2 regions of the Nocardiopsis mwathae genome follow, and region 1 is predicted to be linked to the other one. Evidence: predicted binding sites of a transcription regulator. Region 1 holds the regulator's gene; the other holds the start of a gene.
The links. Region 1 encodes LexA, which represses DNA repair genes until DNA is damaged. Its sites were predicted from a motif close to TCGAACANNTGTTCGA; they were not measured.
Positions count from the first base shown of each region.

Region 1 (8,435 bases):
CGAACCCGGCGTCGCGCAGCGCGCGGATCTTGTCCTCCTCGCGCGCCTTGGTGTCGACGAACTCCTCGATGTCGGGGTGGTCGACGTCGAGGACGACCATCTTGGCGGCGCGGCGGGTCGCGCCGCCGGACTTGATGGTGCCGGCGGAGGCGTCTGCGCCGCGCATGAACGACACGGGGCCCGAGGCGGTGCCACCGGAGGAGAGCAGCTCCTTGCTGGAGCGGATGCGCGAGAGGTTCACGCCCGCGCCGGAGCCGCCCTTGAAGATGATCCCCTCTTCCTTGTACCAGTCGAGGATCGACTCCATGGTGTCGTCCACGGAGAGGATGAAGCAGGCCGAGACCTGCTGCTTGGACATGGTGCCGACGTTGAACCAGACCGGGGAGTTGAAGCTGAAGAGCTGGTGCACCAGCGCGTACTTCAGTTCGTGGTCGAAGATCTCGGCGTCGGCGTCGGAGGCGAAGTAGCCGTTGGCCCTGCCGGTCTCGGTGTACATCCCGGCGACGCGGTCGACGAGCTGCTTGAGGCTCCACTCACGCTCCGGGGTGCCCACGGCACCGCGGAAGTACTTGCTGGCGACGATCTGGGTGGCGTTGATCGACCACGGCGCGGGGAACTCCACGCCCCGCTGCTCGAAGTTGACCGAGCCGTCCCGCCAGTTCGTCATGACCACATCGCGACGTTCCCACTCGACCTCGTCGTAGGGGTGAACGCCGGGCGTGGTGAAGATGCGCTCGACCTTCAGACCGCTGCGCTTCCCCTTCCCCTTGCGCCCCGTCGCGCCGGTGGTCTCCGTCATGTCAGCTCCCCCAGTTCTCGCCACATATCCGTTCCGATCCCCCGCCAGTGCCCCCGCGTCACACCCCTCGGCATGACGCGGCCGCAGTGGCGGTACTTACTCACGTCGTCACGGTCCGGCCGCGCGCGGACCGGACCCGCGCGTCTCCGTTCGCCGCCGTCCGGCCGACTACGCCTCGTCCTGCCCGCCCGCCCCGTCGGCCTTGGCCCGGTCGGCCCGCAGCAGGGCGATCTCGTTCTCGAAGTCCATCAGCGACTCGAAGCCCCGGTAGACCGACGCGAAGTGCAGGTAGGCCACCTCGTCGAGGTCGCGCAGCGGGACGAGGATGGCCAGGCCGATCTCGTGGGAGGGCACCTCCGCCTGCCCGCGGCACCGGATCTCCTCCTCGACCTGCTGGCCGAGCTTCGCGAGCGCGTCCTCGGTGACGGGCCGCCCCTGGCAGGCCCGGCGGACACCCGCGATGATCTTGGTCCGGGAGAACGGTTCGGTCACACCGGAGCGCTTGGCGACCATCAGCAGCACCGTCTCCTGCGTGGTGAAGCGCCGCTCGCACTCGGGACACGCGCGTCTGCGGCGGATCGCCGCGCCGTCGTCGGTCGACCGGCTGTCGATGACCCTGCTGTCGGGGTGGCGGCAGAACGGACAGTGCATACCGGTGTGCCTCCCCCCAGATCCGCGTCGATCGAACTCCGCGCACCACGTGTCGCGGACGTGCTCGCGACCGTGCCGAGCAGCCGCTCGCGCCGTGGTGAACCGCCCTCTCTGAACCGGACGCCGCCGAACGACTCAGAAAGATCGGATACCTACTAAAGCACAAGTTCTAGTCTGCTTGTTCCGTGCGAGCACTAGATGTTGTGGTCAACCTACGGGGGTCGCCTGCCGCGCGCAAGTCACGGAACGGTGCGGCGGCCGATCGGACGCCGGGGCAGGCCGCGCCGGGATCCGGGCACACCGAAAAGGCGCACCCGGCGCCGCGGGGGCGGACACGGGCACGCCACAGGCACGGGAGTGTCAGTGGTCGGGCAGCCGGAGCACCTGACCGGGAGTGAGATCGGGATCGGGCAGGTCGTTCAGCTCGACGATCTCGTGCACCGCCGGGCGGGGGTCGTCGCCGGGCCGGACCCGCTGCGCGATCCCCCACAGCGTATCGCCATCCCGCACGACCACCGTCGCGGGCGCGCCGTCGGGCAGGGGCGCCGCGGGCTGCCCCCCGGACGCCGCAGCCCCGACAGCGGCGGAGGTCACGAAGAGCATCGAAAGCCCGGCGACGGCGACGGCGGACGCGGCGGAGACGAGGACCACACGGCCGCGCCGGGTGAGTCGCACCGCGGCGGGGCACGCCGCAGCGCGCGCACGGCCGGAGGAGGCGGCGGCGGAGGCGGACGGGGCCGCGCGGGAAACGGCGGCGGAGGCGGACGGGGCCGCGCGGGAAACGGCGGCGACGGGCCCTCGGAGGGGAGCACGCGCCGGGGCGGCCGGCACGGCACGGCCGCGCGGACCGGGGGCGTGGGCCCACTCGGGGATCTCCACCGCCCAGTCGAAGAGCACGGGAGCCTTCCGGCGCGGCGCGGGAGGGGGAAGCCGGCGGGGTGGGGCCGGAGGGACGGGGTGGGGTGCGAACACGATCATCACCTTCGAATGCCAGTTCGCTAGAACAGCTGTTCGACTAATATCGCATCCGGGCGATTTTTTCATCACCATCTCGAACGTTTGTTTGATATGGCACTGCACACGCAGTAACGTTGGACATGCTCGATCGGCGCAACCGCCGGGGCATCCGCGCCGCGGCACCCGCATGCGGGCGGTGGTGACACCGCCGGTGAGGCGGTCGGCCGATCGACACGAACACACCGACATCCCACGCAGAACACCGACCGCCGAGGAGGCCGGCCGTGCCGGAGGACAACCACGGAACGCACGAACCTCAGGCGGGCGGGAGAAGCGTCACCGCACTCTGGTCCACCGGCTCCCCCGCGACGACCGCGGAGACCGACGAATCCATGGGCCAGACCGATGCCATGCCGAAGCTCACGGCCCGCCAGCAGAGTGTTCTGAACTGCATCCACCGCTATGTACGGCAGCGCGGGTACCCACCGTCCATCCGGGAAATCGGCGATGCGGTGGGCCTGTCGAGCCCGTCCAGTGTCGCGCACCAACTGAAGGTGTTGCAACGTAAAGGCTATCTTTATCGGGACCAAAATCGCCCAAGGGCGGTGGAAATTCGCATTCCAGGGCAACCGCCGATCCGTTCCTGGGATGAACTGGAGAACGACCCCCGGGCCGACTACTCCCGCGCGACCGACGTCCCGGTGGTCGGCCGCATCGCGGCCGGCGGTCCGATCCTGGCCGAGGAGTCCATCGAGGACGTCCTGACCCTGCCCAAGCAGATCGTCGGTGAGGGCCGGCTGTTCATGCTCAACGTCGTCGGCGACTCGATGGTCGACGCCGCCATCACCGACGGCGACCTGGTCGTCGTCCGCCAGCAGCCCGACGCGAACAACGGCGACATCGTCGCCGCGCTGCTCGACGACGAAGCCACGGTGAAGGTGTTCAAGCGGGAGGGCGACCGCGTGCTGCTGCTCCCCCGCAACGACGCCTACGAGCCCATCGACGGTGACAGCGCGACCATTCTCGGTAAGGTCGTCGCCGTCATGCGGCGGGTGTGACCCTCCGGGATAACGACGCCGCATCGTTTCGGCCGACGGGCCCGTGATCTCCGTGTGAGACCGCGGGCCCGTCGCGATTCCGGCCGGTCCGCATCCCCGCGGCACTCTGGATCGCATTCGACGGCCGGCGTTTCCGAACCGCAATATATCGAAATGGACTCGGACGCGAAGAACGGCGGAATTCCCCCTCCCCCGCCGCTCGCGCACTCCGCCGCGCCGCGCCCCCTACGGTAGGACCATGCCTGCTCCGTCTTCACCTCCTCCGTCTTCACCCCCTCGCTCCCTCCGGGCGCCCCTCCGGGCCGCAGCCGGAGGGGCGGTGGCGCTGCTTCTCGCCACCGGGTGCGGCGTCGGCCCCGACCACCCGGCCGAGCCCGACCCCCCCGGCTCCGATCCGGTCGAGCGCGAGGTGAGCTTCGACAGCGGCCCCGACACCGTGTACGGCACCCTCGCCCTGCCCGAGACGGCCGCCGACGCCCCGGTCCCGGGCGCACTCATCATCTCCGGGAGCGGCCCCACCGACCGCGACGGCAACAGCGAGCTGCGCGCGAGCGCCGACACCAACCTGAACCTCGCCCGGATCCTGGCCGACGCCGGTGTCGCCTCGCTGCGCTACGACAAGCTCGGCAGCGGCCGCACCGGCCTCGGCGACCGTGACACCGACGACCCCGTCCCCTACGAGGTCTTCGAGCGCCAGATGGCCGACGCCTACGCCGAGCTCCTCGGCCGGCCGGAGGTGGACCCCGAGCGGGTGGTCGTCGTGGGGCACAGCGAGGGCGCTCTCTTCGCGCTGCGCTCACCGGACGTGGTCGCCGAGCACCCGCCCGCGGGCCTGGTCCTGGCCGCCCCCATGGGCGACCGCTACCTCGACACCCTCGACCGCCAGATCACCGAGCAGGTACGCTCGGCCGAGTCGGCCCGGCGGATCACCGCGGAGGGCGCCACCGACATGCTCTCCGAACTCCGCCAGGGCATCGCCCGGATCCGGGCGGACGAGCCCCTGTCCGAACAGGTCGAACCACCGCTCGGCGCCGTCCTCAACCCCGGCAACGCCCCGTTCCTCCGGACGATCGACAGCATGGACCCGGCCGAGCTGGCCCGTGAGCTGCCCGCGGAGACGAGCACCCTGGTGCTGTGGGGCACGGCCGACGCCCAGATCTCCGAGAGCGATGTGGACCGCCTCATGGACGGGCTCTCCGGCCAGGCCGACGCGCGCAGGGTGGACCTCCCCGACGCCGACCACATCCTCCGTGTCTACGACGACGCCCCAGGCGTGTCGGCCCTCGATGCCGACCGCGCGTTCGCACCGGAGGTCGAACCGGCGCTGCGGGAATTCCTCGACGGGGTGCTCTAGGACGGCGGGCGGCCCGCCCTCGGCCGCCCCGTGCCTACTCCGGGCCGTCCAGGATCGCCTGGACGACCTCGCGGGCGAGCTCCTCGGCGCCGGCCAGGGCCTCCTCCTCGGAGATCGACTCGTCGGCGTTGAAGTCGGCCGCGGCCGTGTAGCAGGTCTCGGTGTAAAGGTTGGAGATCCGCACGCCCACGCAGCCCCACGCGTAATCGCCGTGGGAGTCCGCCCAGGTGTAGGCCTCGTCTCCGAGGTCGGCGAGCTCGCTCGACTCGTGGTCGCTGCGCGCCTCGCGCAGGGCCGCCGCGGCCTGCGCCTCGGCGTCGCGCTGTGCGTCACCCCCGTTGGCCACGAGGACCAGGCGGGCCGCGGCCGGAACGGCCGCGCCGTCCTCCGCGGTGGCCCAGCGGCACTCCTGGCCCTCGCGCCCGGTGCCCTCCAGGTCCTTGATCCGCTGGTCGACCTCGGTCGTGCGGTCGGGCACCAGCCGGTTCAGGGCCTCGCCCCTGGCGATCGTGCACTTCGGCGCGGTCTCGTAGTCGCCCCCGGCGCCGGTGAGCACGATGACCGTCCACACCCCGCCGCCCAGCAGGGCGATGACCGCGAGCGACAGGCCTGCGATCATGGCGATGGCGCAGCCCCGCCGCTGCTTGGGCGCCGACTCCACCGGCGGCATGTACCCCGGCGTCGGCCCGTGCGGCGCCGTCGGCCCGGACGGCGGCGGGGTGGGGCCGGAGAGGTGTCCCGGGGCCGCCGCTCCCCCGGCGGCGGACGGATCGATCGGCGGCCCGCCCCTCGGTCCGGCCGGTCCTCTTTCGGGGCCACCGGAAGGTGGCTGGGCCATGGACGCCTCCGTGTGGTCGCGCCGACGCGTCTCGTCGTTCCGGGAGCCCACGGTACTAGGCATTCCGCCCCAGACCGGACGCGGACCGGAGCGTCCGACATGGCCGCCTCCGACCGGTCCGCCTCGGTCGGCCGACGACCTACAGGGCGTCGGCGACCTGCTCGGCGACGGCGACGGCGCCGTCCCGCGCCGCAGCGAAGGAGAGCGGTGCGCCCCCGCTGTCCTCGGCACCCCCGTAGGAGACCCGGACCAGCAGGTTGTCGCTGCGGAACACCAGCTCGGCCGTTCCGTCGTCGGCGCCGGGCCAGACCAGTGCGTCGGCGCCGAGCCGGGGCAGCGGCGCCGCGCCCTCCAGGTCGGCGACCGGGGCGAAGCCCTGCAGCGCCCGGGCGGCCGCGGACGCGCCGGTGACGTCGCCCGCCCGGTCGGTGAACCGCGCCTCGAAGTCGACGGCCAGGACGCGGGGCGGTACACCGTCGGCGTCCACCGACGTCCACACGCACGTGGTCCCCTCGGCGTCCATCAGCGGCCCGTGCTCGTCGGCCTCCGGCCGCCCGGAGGGCAGCAGCTCGGCCACGGTGCCGGCCTCGACGACGGAGCACTCCGGCGCGGTCGTGACGGCGTCGTCGGGGCCGGCCCCCAGGGCCGGTCCGTCCTTGCCCCACCACAGCCCCGCCGTGATCGCACTCCCGGAGAGGACGGCCACGGCGGCGGCCATGGCGAGCGCCCGCCTGGCTCTGGGCGTGCTCAGGAAGGCGGCCGCGCCCGAGGGACCGGCCGTGGCGCCCGTCCGCTGCGGCTGCTGGGGGTTCGGCTCCACCTCGGTGTCAGCCCACGACGATGTTGACGAGCTTGGGTGCCCGGACCACGACCTTGCGGATCTCCTTGCCGCCGATGAAGCCCTGCACCTTCTCCGAGGCGAACGCGAGGCGCTCCAGCTCCTCCTCGGAGATGTCCGGGGCGACCTGCAGCTTATCGCGGACCTTGCTGGCCACCTGCACGACGCAGGTCACCGCGTCCTGCACCAGCAGGGCGGGGTCGGCGGCCCGCCAGTTGCCCACGGCGACCGTGCCGCTGTGGCCCAGCCGCTCCCAGCCCTCCTCGGCGACGTAGGGGGCGAACAGCGAGAGGGTGACCGCGATGACCTCGGCGGCCTCGCGGACCGCGGGGTCGGCGGCGCCGGGGCCGGAGTCGATGGCCTTGCGCGCGGCCGTCACCAGCTCCATGACCCGGGCGATGGCGACGTTGAAGCGCTGGGCCTCGATCGCCGCGGTGACCTTGTCGATGGTCTGGTGGGTGGCCTTGCGCAGGGCGAGGTCTCCTGTGGCCGGTTCGGTCCCCGGCTCGGAGGCGGCGCCGGCCTGCGCCATGACGCGGAACGCGCGGTTCAGGAACTTCAGCGACGCGCCCGGTGAGACGTCGGCCCAGTCCACGTCGTCCTCGGGCGGGCCGGCGAACAGCATGGTGAGCCGGACGGCGTCGACACCGTAGTTGTCGATCTCCTGGCCCAGGTCGACGCCGTTGCCCAGGGACTTCGACATCGCCTTGCCCTGGTTGATGACCTGGCCCTGGTTGAGCAGCCGCTTGAACGGCTCGGTGAAGCCGACCAGCCCCATGTCGTAGAGCGCCTTGGTGAAGAAGCGCGCGTAGAGCAGGTGGAGCGTGGCGTGCTCCTTGCCTCCGATGTAGTTGTCCACCGGCCCCCACCGGTCGACGAGTTCGCGGTCGAACGGGGCGGTGTCCAGGTTGGGCGAGCAGTAGCGCAGGAAGTACCAGGACGAGTCGACGAAGGTGTCCATGGTGTCGGTGTCGCGCTTGGCCGGGGCGCCGCACCCGGGGCAGTCGACGTTGACCCAGTCGGTGGCGGCGGCCAGCGGCGAGACGCCCTTGGGAGCCAGGTCGGCGCCCTTCAGGTCGTCCGGCAGGCGCACCGGCAGCTGGTCGTCGGGGACCGGAACCTCGCCGCAGTCAGGGCAGTGCACGATCGGGATCGGTGTGCCCCAGAAGCGCTGGCGGGAGATCAGCCAGTCGCGCAGCCGGAAGTTGACGGTGCCCTCGCCGGTGCCGCGCTCCTCCAGGATGCCGATGATGCGCTGGACGGCCTCGTCCTTGCCCAGCCCGTCCAGCGGGCCGGAGTTGACCAGGGTGCCGTCGCCCGCGGTGGCGATACCGGTCTCGGCCGGGTGCGGTTCGCCGGTGTCGACGACGACCCGCACGGGCAGCTCGAACTTGAGCGCGAAGTCCAGGTCGCGCTGGTCGTGGGCGGGCACCGCCATGATGGCGCCGTGGCCGTAGTCGGCCAGCACGTAGTCGGCGGCCCAGACCGGCATGCGCTCGCCGGAGACCGGGTTGACCGCGTAGCGGCCCAGGAAGACACCGGTCTTGGGACGCTCGGTGGACTGCCGCTCGATGTCGCTCAGCTTGGCGACCTGCGCACGGTAGGCCTCGAACTCGGCGCGCTGCTCGGGCGCGCACAGCTCGTCGGCCAGCGGCGCATCGGCGGCCACAACGAAGAACGTGGCGCCGTACAGCGTGTCGGGTCGGGTGGTGAAGACCGGGACGGCCTCCTCACGGCCGTCGATCTCGAAGCGGACGTCGGCGCCGTGCGAGCGGCCGATCCAGTTCCGCTGCATGGTCAGGATCTCGTCCGGCCAGTTGCCGCCCTCCAGCCGGTCCATGTCGTCCAGCAGGCGATCGGCGTAGTCGGTGATACGGAAGTACCACTGGTTCAGGCCGCGGCGCACCACCTCGGCGCCGCAGCGCTCGCACCTGCCCTGC
Region 1 is NZ_JACHDS010000001.1:3,289,932-3,298,366, forward strand. Features, by position in the region: gene HNR23_RS14180 (vitamin B12-dependent ribonucleotide reductase) at 1-799, opposite strand, end outside; gene nrdR (transcriptional regulator NrdR) at 968-1,450, opposite strand; gene HNR23_RS27510 (LysM peptidoglycan-binding domain-containing protein) at 1,811-2,347, opposite strand; gene lexA (transcriptional repressor LexA) at 2,800-3,465, shown strand; gene HNR23_RS14200 (alpha/beta hydrolase family protein) at 3,704-4,819, shown strand; gene HNR23_RS14205 (hypothetical protein) at 4,854-5,657, opposite strand; gene HNR23_RS14210 (hypothetical protein) at 5,797-6,477, opposite strand; gene leuS (leucine--tRNA ligase) at 6,485-8,435, opposite strand, start outside.

Region 2 (8,435 bases), 1.9 Mb from region 1:
CGGGTGGCGATGCTGGGGCGCGTCGACGAGCAGGCCAAGATCCGCGCCTACCACTCCGTCGACCTGTTCTGCGCCCCCAACCTGGGCGGGGAGAGCTTCGGCATCGTGCTGACCGAGGCGATGTCGGCCGGGGCCGCCATCCTGGCCAGCGACATCCCGGCGTTCCGCCACGTGCTGCGCGGCGGCGAGGCCGGCCACCTGTTCGCCGCGGGCGACCCCGGCGCCCTGGCCGGGGGTGCCGCCGAACTGCTCGACTCGCCGACCCGCCGCCGCGCCCTGTCGGCCTCGGCGCGGGCCGCGGTGCGCGGCTACGACTGGCGCACCGTCACCGAGGACGTGGTCCGGGTGTACGAGACCGTATTGGCCGGGGCCGCGGCCGGGCCGGTGACCGCCGGACGGCGCGAGGAGGAATGAGCCGTGGCCGAACTGCTCGCCGTCGTCTTCGCGGTCCTCGCGCTGCTGGTGCTGTCGGGCTTCTACGTCTCCTGGCGGGCCGGTCGGCTGGACCGGCTGCACACCAGGGTGGAGACCGCGCAGGCGTCCCTGGACGCCGCCCTGGAGCGCCGCGGTGCCGTCGTCCTGGAGCTCGCCTCGGCGCCCGAGCTGGAGCCGGCCTCGGCGGTGCTGCTGGCCGACGCCGCGGGCAAGGCGCGCCGCGCCGGCGACCGCGCCGCGCGCGAGCTCGCCGAGAGCAACCTGTCGCGCGCGCTGCGCGCGGTGGTGGAGGAGCCCGGCTTCGCCGACGCTATGGCCGCGACCCGCGACCCGGTCGGGGACGACCTGCTGGCCGAGGTCGAGGCCGCGGCCAAGCGCGTCCACCTGGCCCGGCGCTTCTACAACGACGGCGTCGCCAGTGTCCGCGAGGCGCGCTCCAGCCGCCTGGTCACCCTGTTCCGGCTGGCCGGGCATGCACGTATGCCGGAGTTCTTCGAGATGGACGACGAGCCCCCGGCGTGGAGCGCCCCCGCCTGAGCCGGCCGTCGTCCGAGACCGGCCGCGGGACGGACAGAGTGTCGAGAGCCCGCGGCGAAAGGCACCGAAATGTCCTGAGAAAGGTGGGGAGGAGAGGATCTAGTATGGGGGGTGAAGCAGCCCGGATGCGGACCGATCGCGGCGCATCGCGGGCGGGTAATCCCCTCTCCGCTGACGAACTGGGAGTCCGGCACCGTGGCCAACACCGTTGAGAACCCGACCGAGAGCACCGTGGGTACCACCCGCGTCAAGCGAGGCATGGCAGAGCAGCTCAAGAACGGCGTGATCATGGACGTGGTCACCCCGGAGCAGGCCAAGATCGCCGAGGATGCCGGTGCCGTCGCGGTCATGGCCCTGGAGCGCGTCCCCGCCGACATCCGCAAGGACGGTGGCGTGGCCCGGATGTCCGACCCGGACATGATCGACGGCATCATCGAGGCCGTCTCCATCCCGGTCATGGCCAAGGCCCGCATCGGCCACTTCGTGGAGGCACAGGTCCTGCAGTCCCTCGGTGTCGACTTCATCGACGAGTCGGAGGTCCTCACCCCGGCCGACGAGGCCTACCACATCGACAAGTGGGCCTTCACCGTCCCCTTCGTCTGCGGCGCCACCAACATCGGCGAGGCGCTGCGCCGCATCGCCGAGGGCGCGGCCATGATCCGCTCCAAGGGCGAGGCGGGCACCGGCAACGTCGTCGAGGCGACCCGGCACATGCGCTCCATCCGCTCCGAGATCAAGCGCCTGGGCACCCTTGACGAGGCCGAGCTGTTCGGCGCGGCCAAGGAGATGCGCGCGCCCTACGACATCGTCAAGGAGGTCGCGCGCCTCGGCAAGCTCCCGGTCCCGCTGTTCTCCGCCGGCGGTGTCGCCACCCCCGCCGACGCCGCCCTGATGCGCCAGCTCGGCGCCGAGAGCGTCTTCGTCGGCTCCGGCATCTTCAAGTCGGGCGACCCGGCCAAGCGCGCCGACGCCATCGTGCAGGCCACCCTGCACTACACCGACCCCGAGGTCATCGCCAAGGTCTCCCGCGGCCTGGGCGAGGCCATGGTCGGCATCAACCTCGACGAGCTCGACGACACCCAGCGCTACGCCGGCCGCGGCTGGTAGCCCCGCCCGGCCTCACGGCTCCGCCGGGCCCCTGAGACGCAGGGGCCGGCGGAGCCGTGCCGCCGTGTGTCGTGGCCGGAGCACCACAGCGTCTAGGCTGGATGTCCGGGTGGCCGGACGAGCGCGCCCCGGCCACAAGCCCCGGCACCGTGAACCAGCGAGCGAGGGAGTCCGTTGTCCGCCACACCCACCATCGGGGTCCTCGCCCTCCAGGGAGACACCGCCGAACACCTGCATGTCCTCGACGGGCTCGGCGTGCCCGCACGCCCCGTTCTGCGCCCCGAGGACCTCGACGGGATCGACGGCCTGATCCTCCCCGGTGGCGAGTCGACCACGATGTCCAAGCTCGCGGTGCGCTACGAGCTGATGGACCCGATGCGCGAGCGCGTCCACGAAGGGCTCCCGGCCTACGGCACGTGCGCGGGCATGATCCTGCTCGCCGACCGGATCCTGGACGGCACCGCCGACCAGCGGACCGTCGGGGGGATCGACATGACGGTGCGGCGCAACGCGTTCGGGCGGCAGACCGAGTCCTTCGAGTCGAAGGTCGACATCGAGGGGGTCGACGGAGGGCCGCTGGTGGCGGTGTTCATCCGCGCACCCTGGGTCGAGTCGGTGGGCCCGGACGTCGAGGTGATCGGCCAGGTCACCCACGGAGACCGGGCCGGTAGGATCGTCGCGGTACGTCAGGGGGCCCTGCTGGCCACCTCATTCCATCCCGAACTCACCGGGGACGCGCGTATCCACCGGCTCTTCGTCGACATGGTGAAAGGAAACGCATGAGCGGCCACTCCAAGTGGGCCACCACGAAGCACAAGAAAGCCGTCATCGACGCCAAGCGAGGCAAGCTCTTCGCCAAGCTGATCAAGAACGTCGAGGTGGCCGCGCGTACTGGTGGTGGCGACCCGGATGGCAACCCGACGCTGTTCGACGCCATCCAGAAGGCGAAGAAGAACTCGGTCCCGCTGGACAACATCGAGCGCGCCCGCAAGCGCGGGTCCGGTGAGGAGGCCGGCGGGTCCAACTGGGAGACCATCATGTACGAGGGCTACGCCCCTGGCGGCGTGGCCCTGCTCGTCGAGTGCCTCACGGACAACCGCAACCGCGCGGCGTCGGAGGTGCGCGTGGCGGTCACCCGCAACGGCGGCTCCATGGCCGACGCCGGATCGGTGTCCTACCTGTTCACCCGCAAGGGCGTGGTGATCGTACCGAAGGAGGGCACCTCCGAGGACGACGTCACGCTCGCGGTCCTGGACGCCGGCGCCGAGGACGTCAACGACCTCGGCGCGGCCTTCGAGGTCGTCTGCGAGGCCACCGACCTGGTACCCGTCCGCACGGCGCTGCAGGGGGCCGGCATCGACTACGAGTCGGCCGAGACCTCCTTCCTGCCCAGCATGGAGGTGCCCCTCGGTGAGGAGGACGCCAAGAAGGTGATGCGCGTCGTCGACGCCCTGGAGGACTCCGACGACGTCCAGAACGTGTTCACCAACGCCGACATCCCCGACGAGGTCATGGAGAAGATCGGCTGACGGCGCGGCACACCCGCACTCTGCGCCTCGGGCCCCGCTGCACCGCAGCCGGGGCCCGAGGCGTTCGCCGTGAAGGCCCCATCGCCCGATATGGTGGGCGACGCCCAGCCGCGGCCCGGCTCCACGGGCCGCGCCGTCCCCCGATCGAGCAACGGTGAGGAACCAGGCCGATGAACGCGCCCGGAGAGTACCCCTACGACCCCTCCCAGCCCTACGGCTACCACCAGCCGCCGCCCGGCGGCCCGGGTACGCCGCCGCCCGGCGGCCCCTACGGCCCCGGCACCCCGCCTCCACCGCCGGGCGGGGCCGTGCCGCAGGCGCCGGTGCCCAAGGGCTTCTTCGGATCGCTGTTCGATCTCTCCTTCCGGGACTTCGTCACATCCAAGATCATCAAGCTGCTCTACATCCTGTGGCTCGTGATGATCGGCCTGTTCACCCTGAGCGGCATCATCACCGCCTTCACGATCATGGCGATCGAGCCCGTCAGCGGGTTCCTCACCCTGGTCGGCGCCGTCCTCGGCGGTGCCATCGCGGTACTCATCACCCGCGTCGGGCTCGAACTGCTGATCGTGGTCTTCCGCATCAGCGAGGACCTGTCCGCCATCCGCCAGCGCGGCGGCTTCTGAGCCACCCCGCGGGGAGGCCCGCGCCGCGGGCCTCCCCGCGGTTCCCCTGCCGCGGCCTCCGCCCCGGGCATGTCGATGATCCACCGCTGTCCCCACCTGCCGGTAGGCTCGGACCCCGCGAACGGGCGTTCGACGCCCGGCGCGCCCCGAGCCGAGGCGGTACCGCGACCAGCGCCCCACGCCGCGGCGACCACCCCTCGACGGACGACACGGAGGAAGCGCGCGTGCGGGTATTGGGAGTCGACCCGGGTCTCACCCGGTGCGGCATCGGCGTCGTCGACGGCGCCATCGGGCGGCCGCTCGGCCTCGTCGCCGCCGGCGTGGTGCGCACCGCCGCCGACACCGAACTGCCCGCCCGGCTCCTGGGAATCGAACAGGGCATGGAGGCGTGGCTCGACGAGCACCGCCCCGACGCCGTCGCGGTCGAGCGCGTCTTCGCGCAGCACAACGTCAGTACCGTCATGGGCACCGCACAGGCCAGCGCCATCGCCATCACCTGCGCGGCCCGCCGCGGCCTGCCGGTCGCCCTGCACACCCCCAGCGAGATCAAGGCCGCCGTCACCGGCAGCGGCCGAGCGGAGAAATCCCAGGTCCAGCACATGGTCGCGCGGCTGCTCAACCTCGATGCCGCGCCCAGGCCCGCCGACGCCGCCGATGCCGTCGCCCTGGCCATCTGCCACATCTGGCGGGGCGGCGCCCAGGACCGGGTGGCCCGCGCCCAGCAGGAGTTCGCCCGCAAGGTGGAGATGGCGCGGCGTGCCCGCGGATGACGCGGGACCGCGCTCCGCACCCGCCCCACCGCACACCCACCGACCAGGATCCACGAGAGGAAAGTAGGAGAATGCCGTGATCGCGTTCCTCAGCGGCCGCGTGGCGGCCCGGGGCATCGGCACCGCCGTCATCGAGGTGGGCGGCGTCGGCATGACCGCGCAGTGCACCCCCGCCACGCTGGCCGCACTGCGGGTGGGGGAGCCCGCCACGCTGGCCACCTCCCTCGTCGTCCGGGAGGACTCCCTGACCCTCTACGGCTTCGCCGACGACGACGAGCGCGACGTCTTCGAGCGCGTCCAGACCGCCGGCGGGGTCGGGCCGCGCCTGGCCCTGGCCATGCTCGCCGTGCACACGCCCGACGCGCTCCGCCAGGCCGTCGCAGCGGAGGACACCGCCGCGCTCACCCGCGTCCCGGGCATCGGCAAGAAGGGCGCCCAGCGGATCGTCCTGGAACTGCGGGACAAGCTCGGCGCCCCCACCGGCGCACCGGGTACAGCCGACGGCACGGCCGACACCGCGGCACCCGCGGCCGCCGCGCCTTGGCGCCCCCAGGTCGTCTCCGGTCTCGTCAACCTGGGCTGGTCCGCCCGGGACGCCGAGGCAGCCGCCGACGCCGTCGCTCCCCAAGCCGACGAGCGGCCCGATGTCGCCGTGCTGCTCCGCAGCGCCCTGCGCTCCCTCAGCCGCGCCTGACCCCCACCATCCCTTCCGCCGGTTCCGGCAGGATCGACCCGATACGCGGTGACCGCGGTCGGTACCCCCGGGACCGGCGGGAGGAGGAAAGGAAACCGCCGACGCCATGACCGAGCACGAACGCGACATGGTCTCACCCGACGCCGACGCAGACGACCGGGCGCTCGAAGGCGCCCTGCGCCCCCGGAGGCTGGAGGACTTCGTCGGCCAGGAGCGGGTCCGCGAGCAGCTGTCGCTGGTGCTGCGCGGCGCCCAGCGGCGCGGCCGCGCCCCCGACCACATCCTCATGTCGGGCGGACCGGGCCTGGGCAAGACCACGCTGGCCATGATCATCGCCGCGGAGCTCGGCGCACCGCTGCGGATCACCTCCGGCCCGGCCATCGAACGCTCCGGCGACCTCGCGGCGGTGCTGTCCACCCTGCAGGAGGGCGAGGTGCTCTTCCTCGACGAGATCCACCGCATGGCGCGGCCCGCCGAGGAGATGCTGTACGTCGCCATGGAGGACTTCCGGGTCGACGTCGTCGTCGGCAAGGGGCCCGGCGCGACCGCGATCCCCCTCGACATCGCGCCGTTCACCCTGGTCGGGGCCACCACCCGGGCCGGGCTGCTGCCGGCCCCGCTGCGCGACCGGTTCGGGTTCACCGCGCAGATGGACTTCTACCGGCCCGACGAGCTCGAACTCATCCTGCGCCGCTCGGCCGGGCTGCTCGGCGTCGCCCTCGACGACGACGCCGCCGTCGAGATCGCCGGACGCTCCCGGGGCACGCCGCGTATCGCCAACCGGCTGCTCCGGCGCGTGCGGGACTACGCGGAGGTGAACGGCGACGGCCGACTCACGCTCGGCACCGCGCGCGCCGCACTCACCCTCTACGAGGTCGACGGTCAGGGGCTGGACCGGCTCGACCGCGCAGTGCTGGACGCCCTGCTGCGGCGGTTCCGCGGCGGCCCGGTCGGGCTGTCCACCCTCGCGGTGTCGGTGGGGGAGGAGCCCGAGACCGTGGAGGTCGTCGCCGAACCGTTCCTGGTGCGGTCGGGGCTGATCGCCCGCACACCCCGCGGCCGCGTGGCCACCCCCGAGGCGTGGGAGCACATGGGCGTCACCCCGCCCCCGGGCGCCGCCTTCGGCGCCGGGATCTGCGACGGCGCGTCCGCCGACCCGCCGGAACCGTCCTGACCTCGTGATCCGGCCGACACCGGGAGCACGTAAGCTGAGTGGCGGAACTCACCGGCGCGCGGTCTCGCCCGTGCCGCGCGGCCCTCGCCGCCGGACCGGAACGGCCCGAGCATGAGCCGTCGGGAACATGTGGCCCGCGCCGCCCGTTGACCAGGGCGCGACGTTTCGTTTTCCATGCCCGCGTGGCGGTGGCCACGAGCAGACACACAAGGAAGGACACCCCGTGGAGGGCCAAGACATACTCCTAGCGGCCGCCCAGCAGGACGGCGGCGGCATCCTTGGGATGATCCTCCCGTTCTTGCTGATCGCGGTCGTGTTCTGGCTGCTCATCCTGCGCCCGCAGCAGAAGCGGCGGCAGCAGGAGGTCCAGATGCAGAGCACGCTGCAGCCGGGCGTGGAGGTGCTGACCAAGGCCGGCTTCTACGGCACCGTGGTCGAGGTCCGGGAGAACGAGGTCGAACTGGAGATCTCTCCCGGCTCCCGGATCCGGATGCTGAAGATCGGCATCGGTGACGTCGTCACCCCCGGCCAGGGGACTCCGGATGACACCCCCGTCGAGGACCGCCCCGACTTCCCCGGCGGCTCGGGCGGCCCCAAGAACTGACCGCCGCGCCGCCGAGGCGGCGACCGGCGAGGCACTGGCGCACCGGCCCCGCACCGCGGGGCCGGTGCGCGTTGTTCGCCGTCGTTCCCGCCGCGGCCCCTGATCCCCCACCCCTGGACCCCGAACCTCCGACGAAGGCGAGACGACCCCACACCATGGCCGAACAACTCACCCGCCGCGACGACCTGAGCGACCTGATCGCGGCGGGCATCCGCGACGTTCCCGACTTCCCCAAGCCGGGCATCACGTTCAAGGACATCACCCCGCTGCTGGCGACCCCGGCCTCGCTGCGCGCCGTGGTGACCGCCGTCGCCGACCGGTACGCGGGCGCGGGCGTCGACACGGTCGTCGGCTTGGAGGCCCGAGGGTTCATCCTGGGCGCGCCCGTCGCCCTGGAACTCGACGCGGGTTTCGTTCCGATCCGCAAAGCCGGGAAACTGCCCTCGCGGACACTGCGGGAATCCTATGATCTGGAGTACGGCACCGCGACGGTCGAGATGCACGCCGACGCGATCACTCCTGGTAGCCGCGTGCTCATCGTCGATGACGTGCTGGCCACCGGCGGCACAAGCAGGGCCGCGGTGGAGCTGGTCCGCAAAGCGGGTGGTACCGTCGTGGGACTCTCGGTCCTGATGGAGCTCGCCTCCCTCCAGGGCCGCGATCAGCTGTCCGACGTGAACGTCCACGCTCTCACCGTGGTCTGAGCCCGTCCCCTCCGGTTCCGGTGCTCCCGGCCGTCCCCTCCGACGTGCGGAGATGCCCACAAATCGGGCATTAGACTTACGGGCATAGCCGAGCTACGACGGCGCGTCGGTACTGGTGAGCCGATCGTTCACGACGCAGACGTCAACCCGGCGGGCCGCGAGGGCGACGACCGTTCCCTTCTCGGGCACCGGGCCGAGCCGCGGGAGGGATGTCCATGCCACGTGAGGTACTTTCGGCCGAGACCGCGCCCGAGA
Region 2 is NZ_JACHDS010000001.1:1,370,554-1,378,988, forward strand. Features, by position in the region: gene HNR23_RS05515 (glycosyltransferase family 4 protein) at 1-414, shown strand, start outside; gene HNR23_RS05520 (LemA family protein) at 418-972, shown strand; gene pdxS (pyridoxal 5'-phosphate synthase lyase subunit PdxS) at 1,168-2,079, shown strand; gene pdxT (pyridoxal 5'-phosphate synthase glutaminase subunit PdxT) at 2,254-2,862, shown strand; gene HNR23_RS05535 (YebC/PmpR family DNA-binding transcriptional regulator) at 2,859-3,608, shown strand; gene HNR23_RS05540 (DUF4282 domain-containing protein) at 3,779-4,234, shown strand; gene ruvC (crossover junction endodeoxyribonuclease RuvC) at 4,459-5,004, shown strand; gene ruvA (Holliday junction branch migration protein RuvA) at 5,081-5,698, shown strand; gene ruvB (Holliday junction branch migration DNA helicase RuvB) at 5,805-6,872, shown strand; gene yajC (preprotein translocase subunit YajC) at 7,156-7,476, shown strand; gene HNR23_RS05565 (adenine phosphoribosyltransferase) at 7,632-8,180, shown strand; gene HNR23_RS27130 (hypothetical protein) at 8,274-8,402, opposite strand.
Region 2: ruvC (crossover junction endodeoxyribonuclease RuvC) is a predicted target of LexA. The motif match lies at 4,352-4,367, and genes of this name have one in related genera.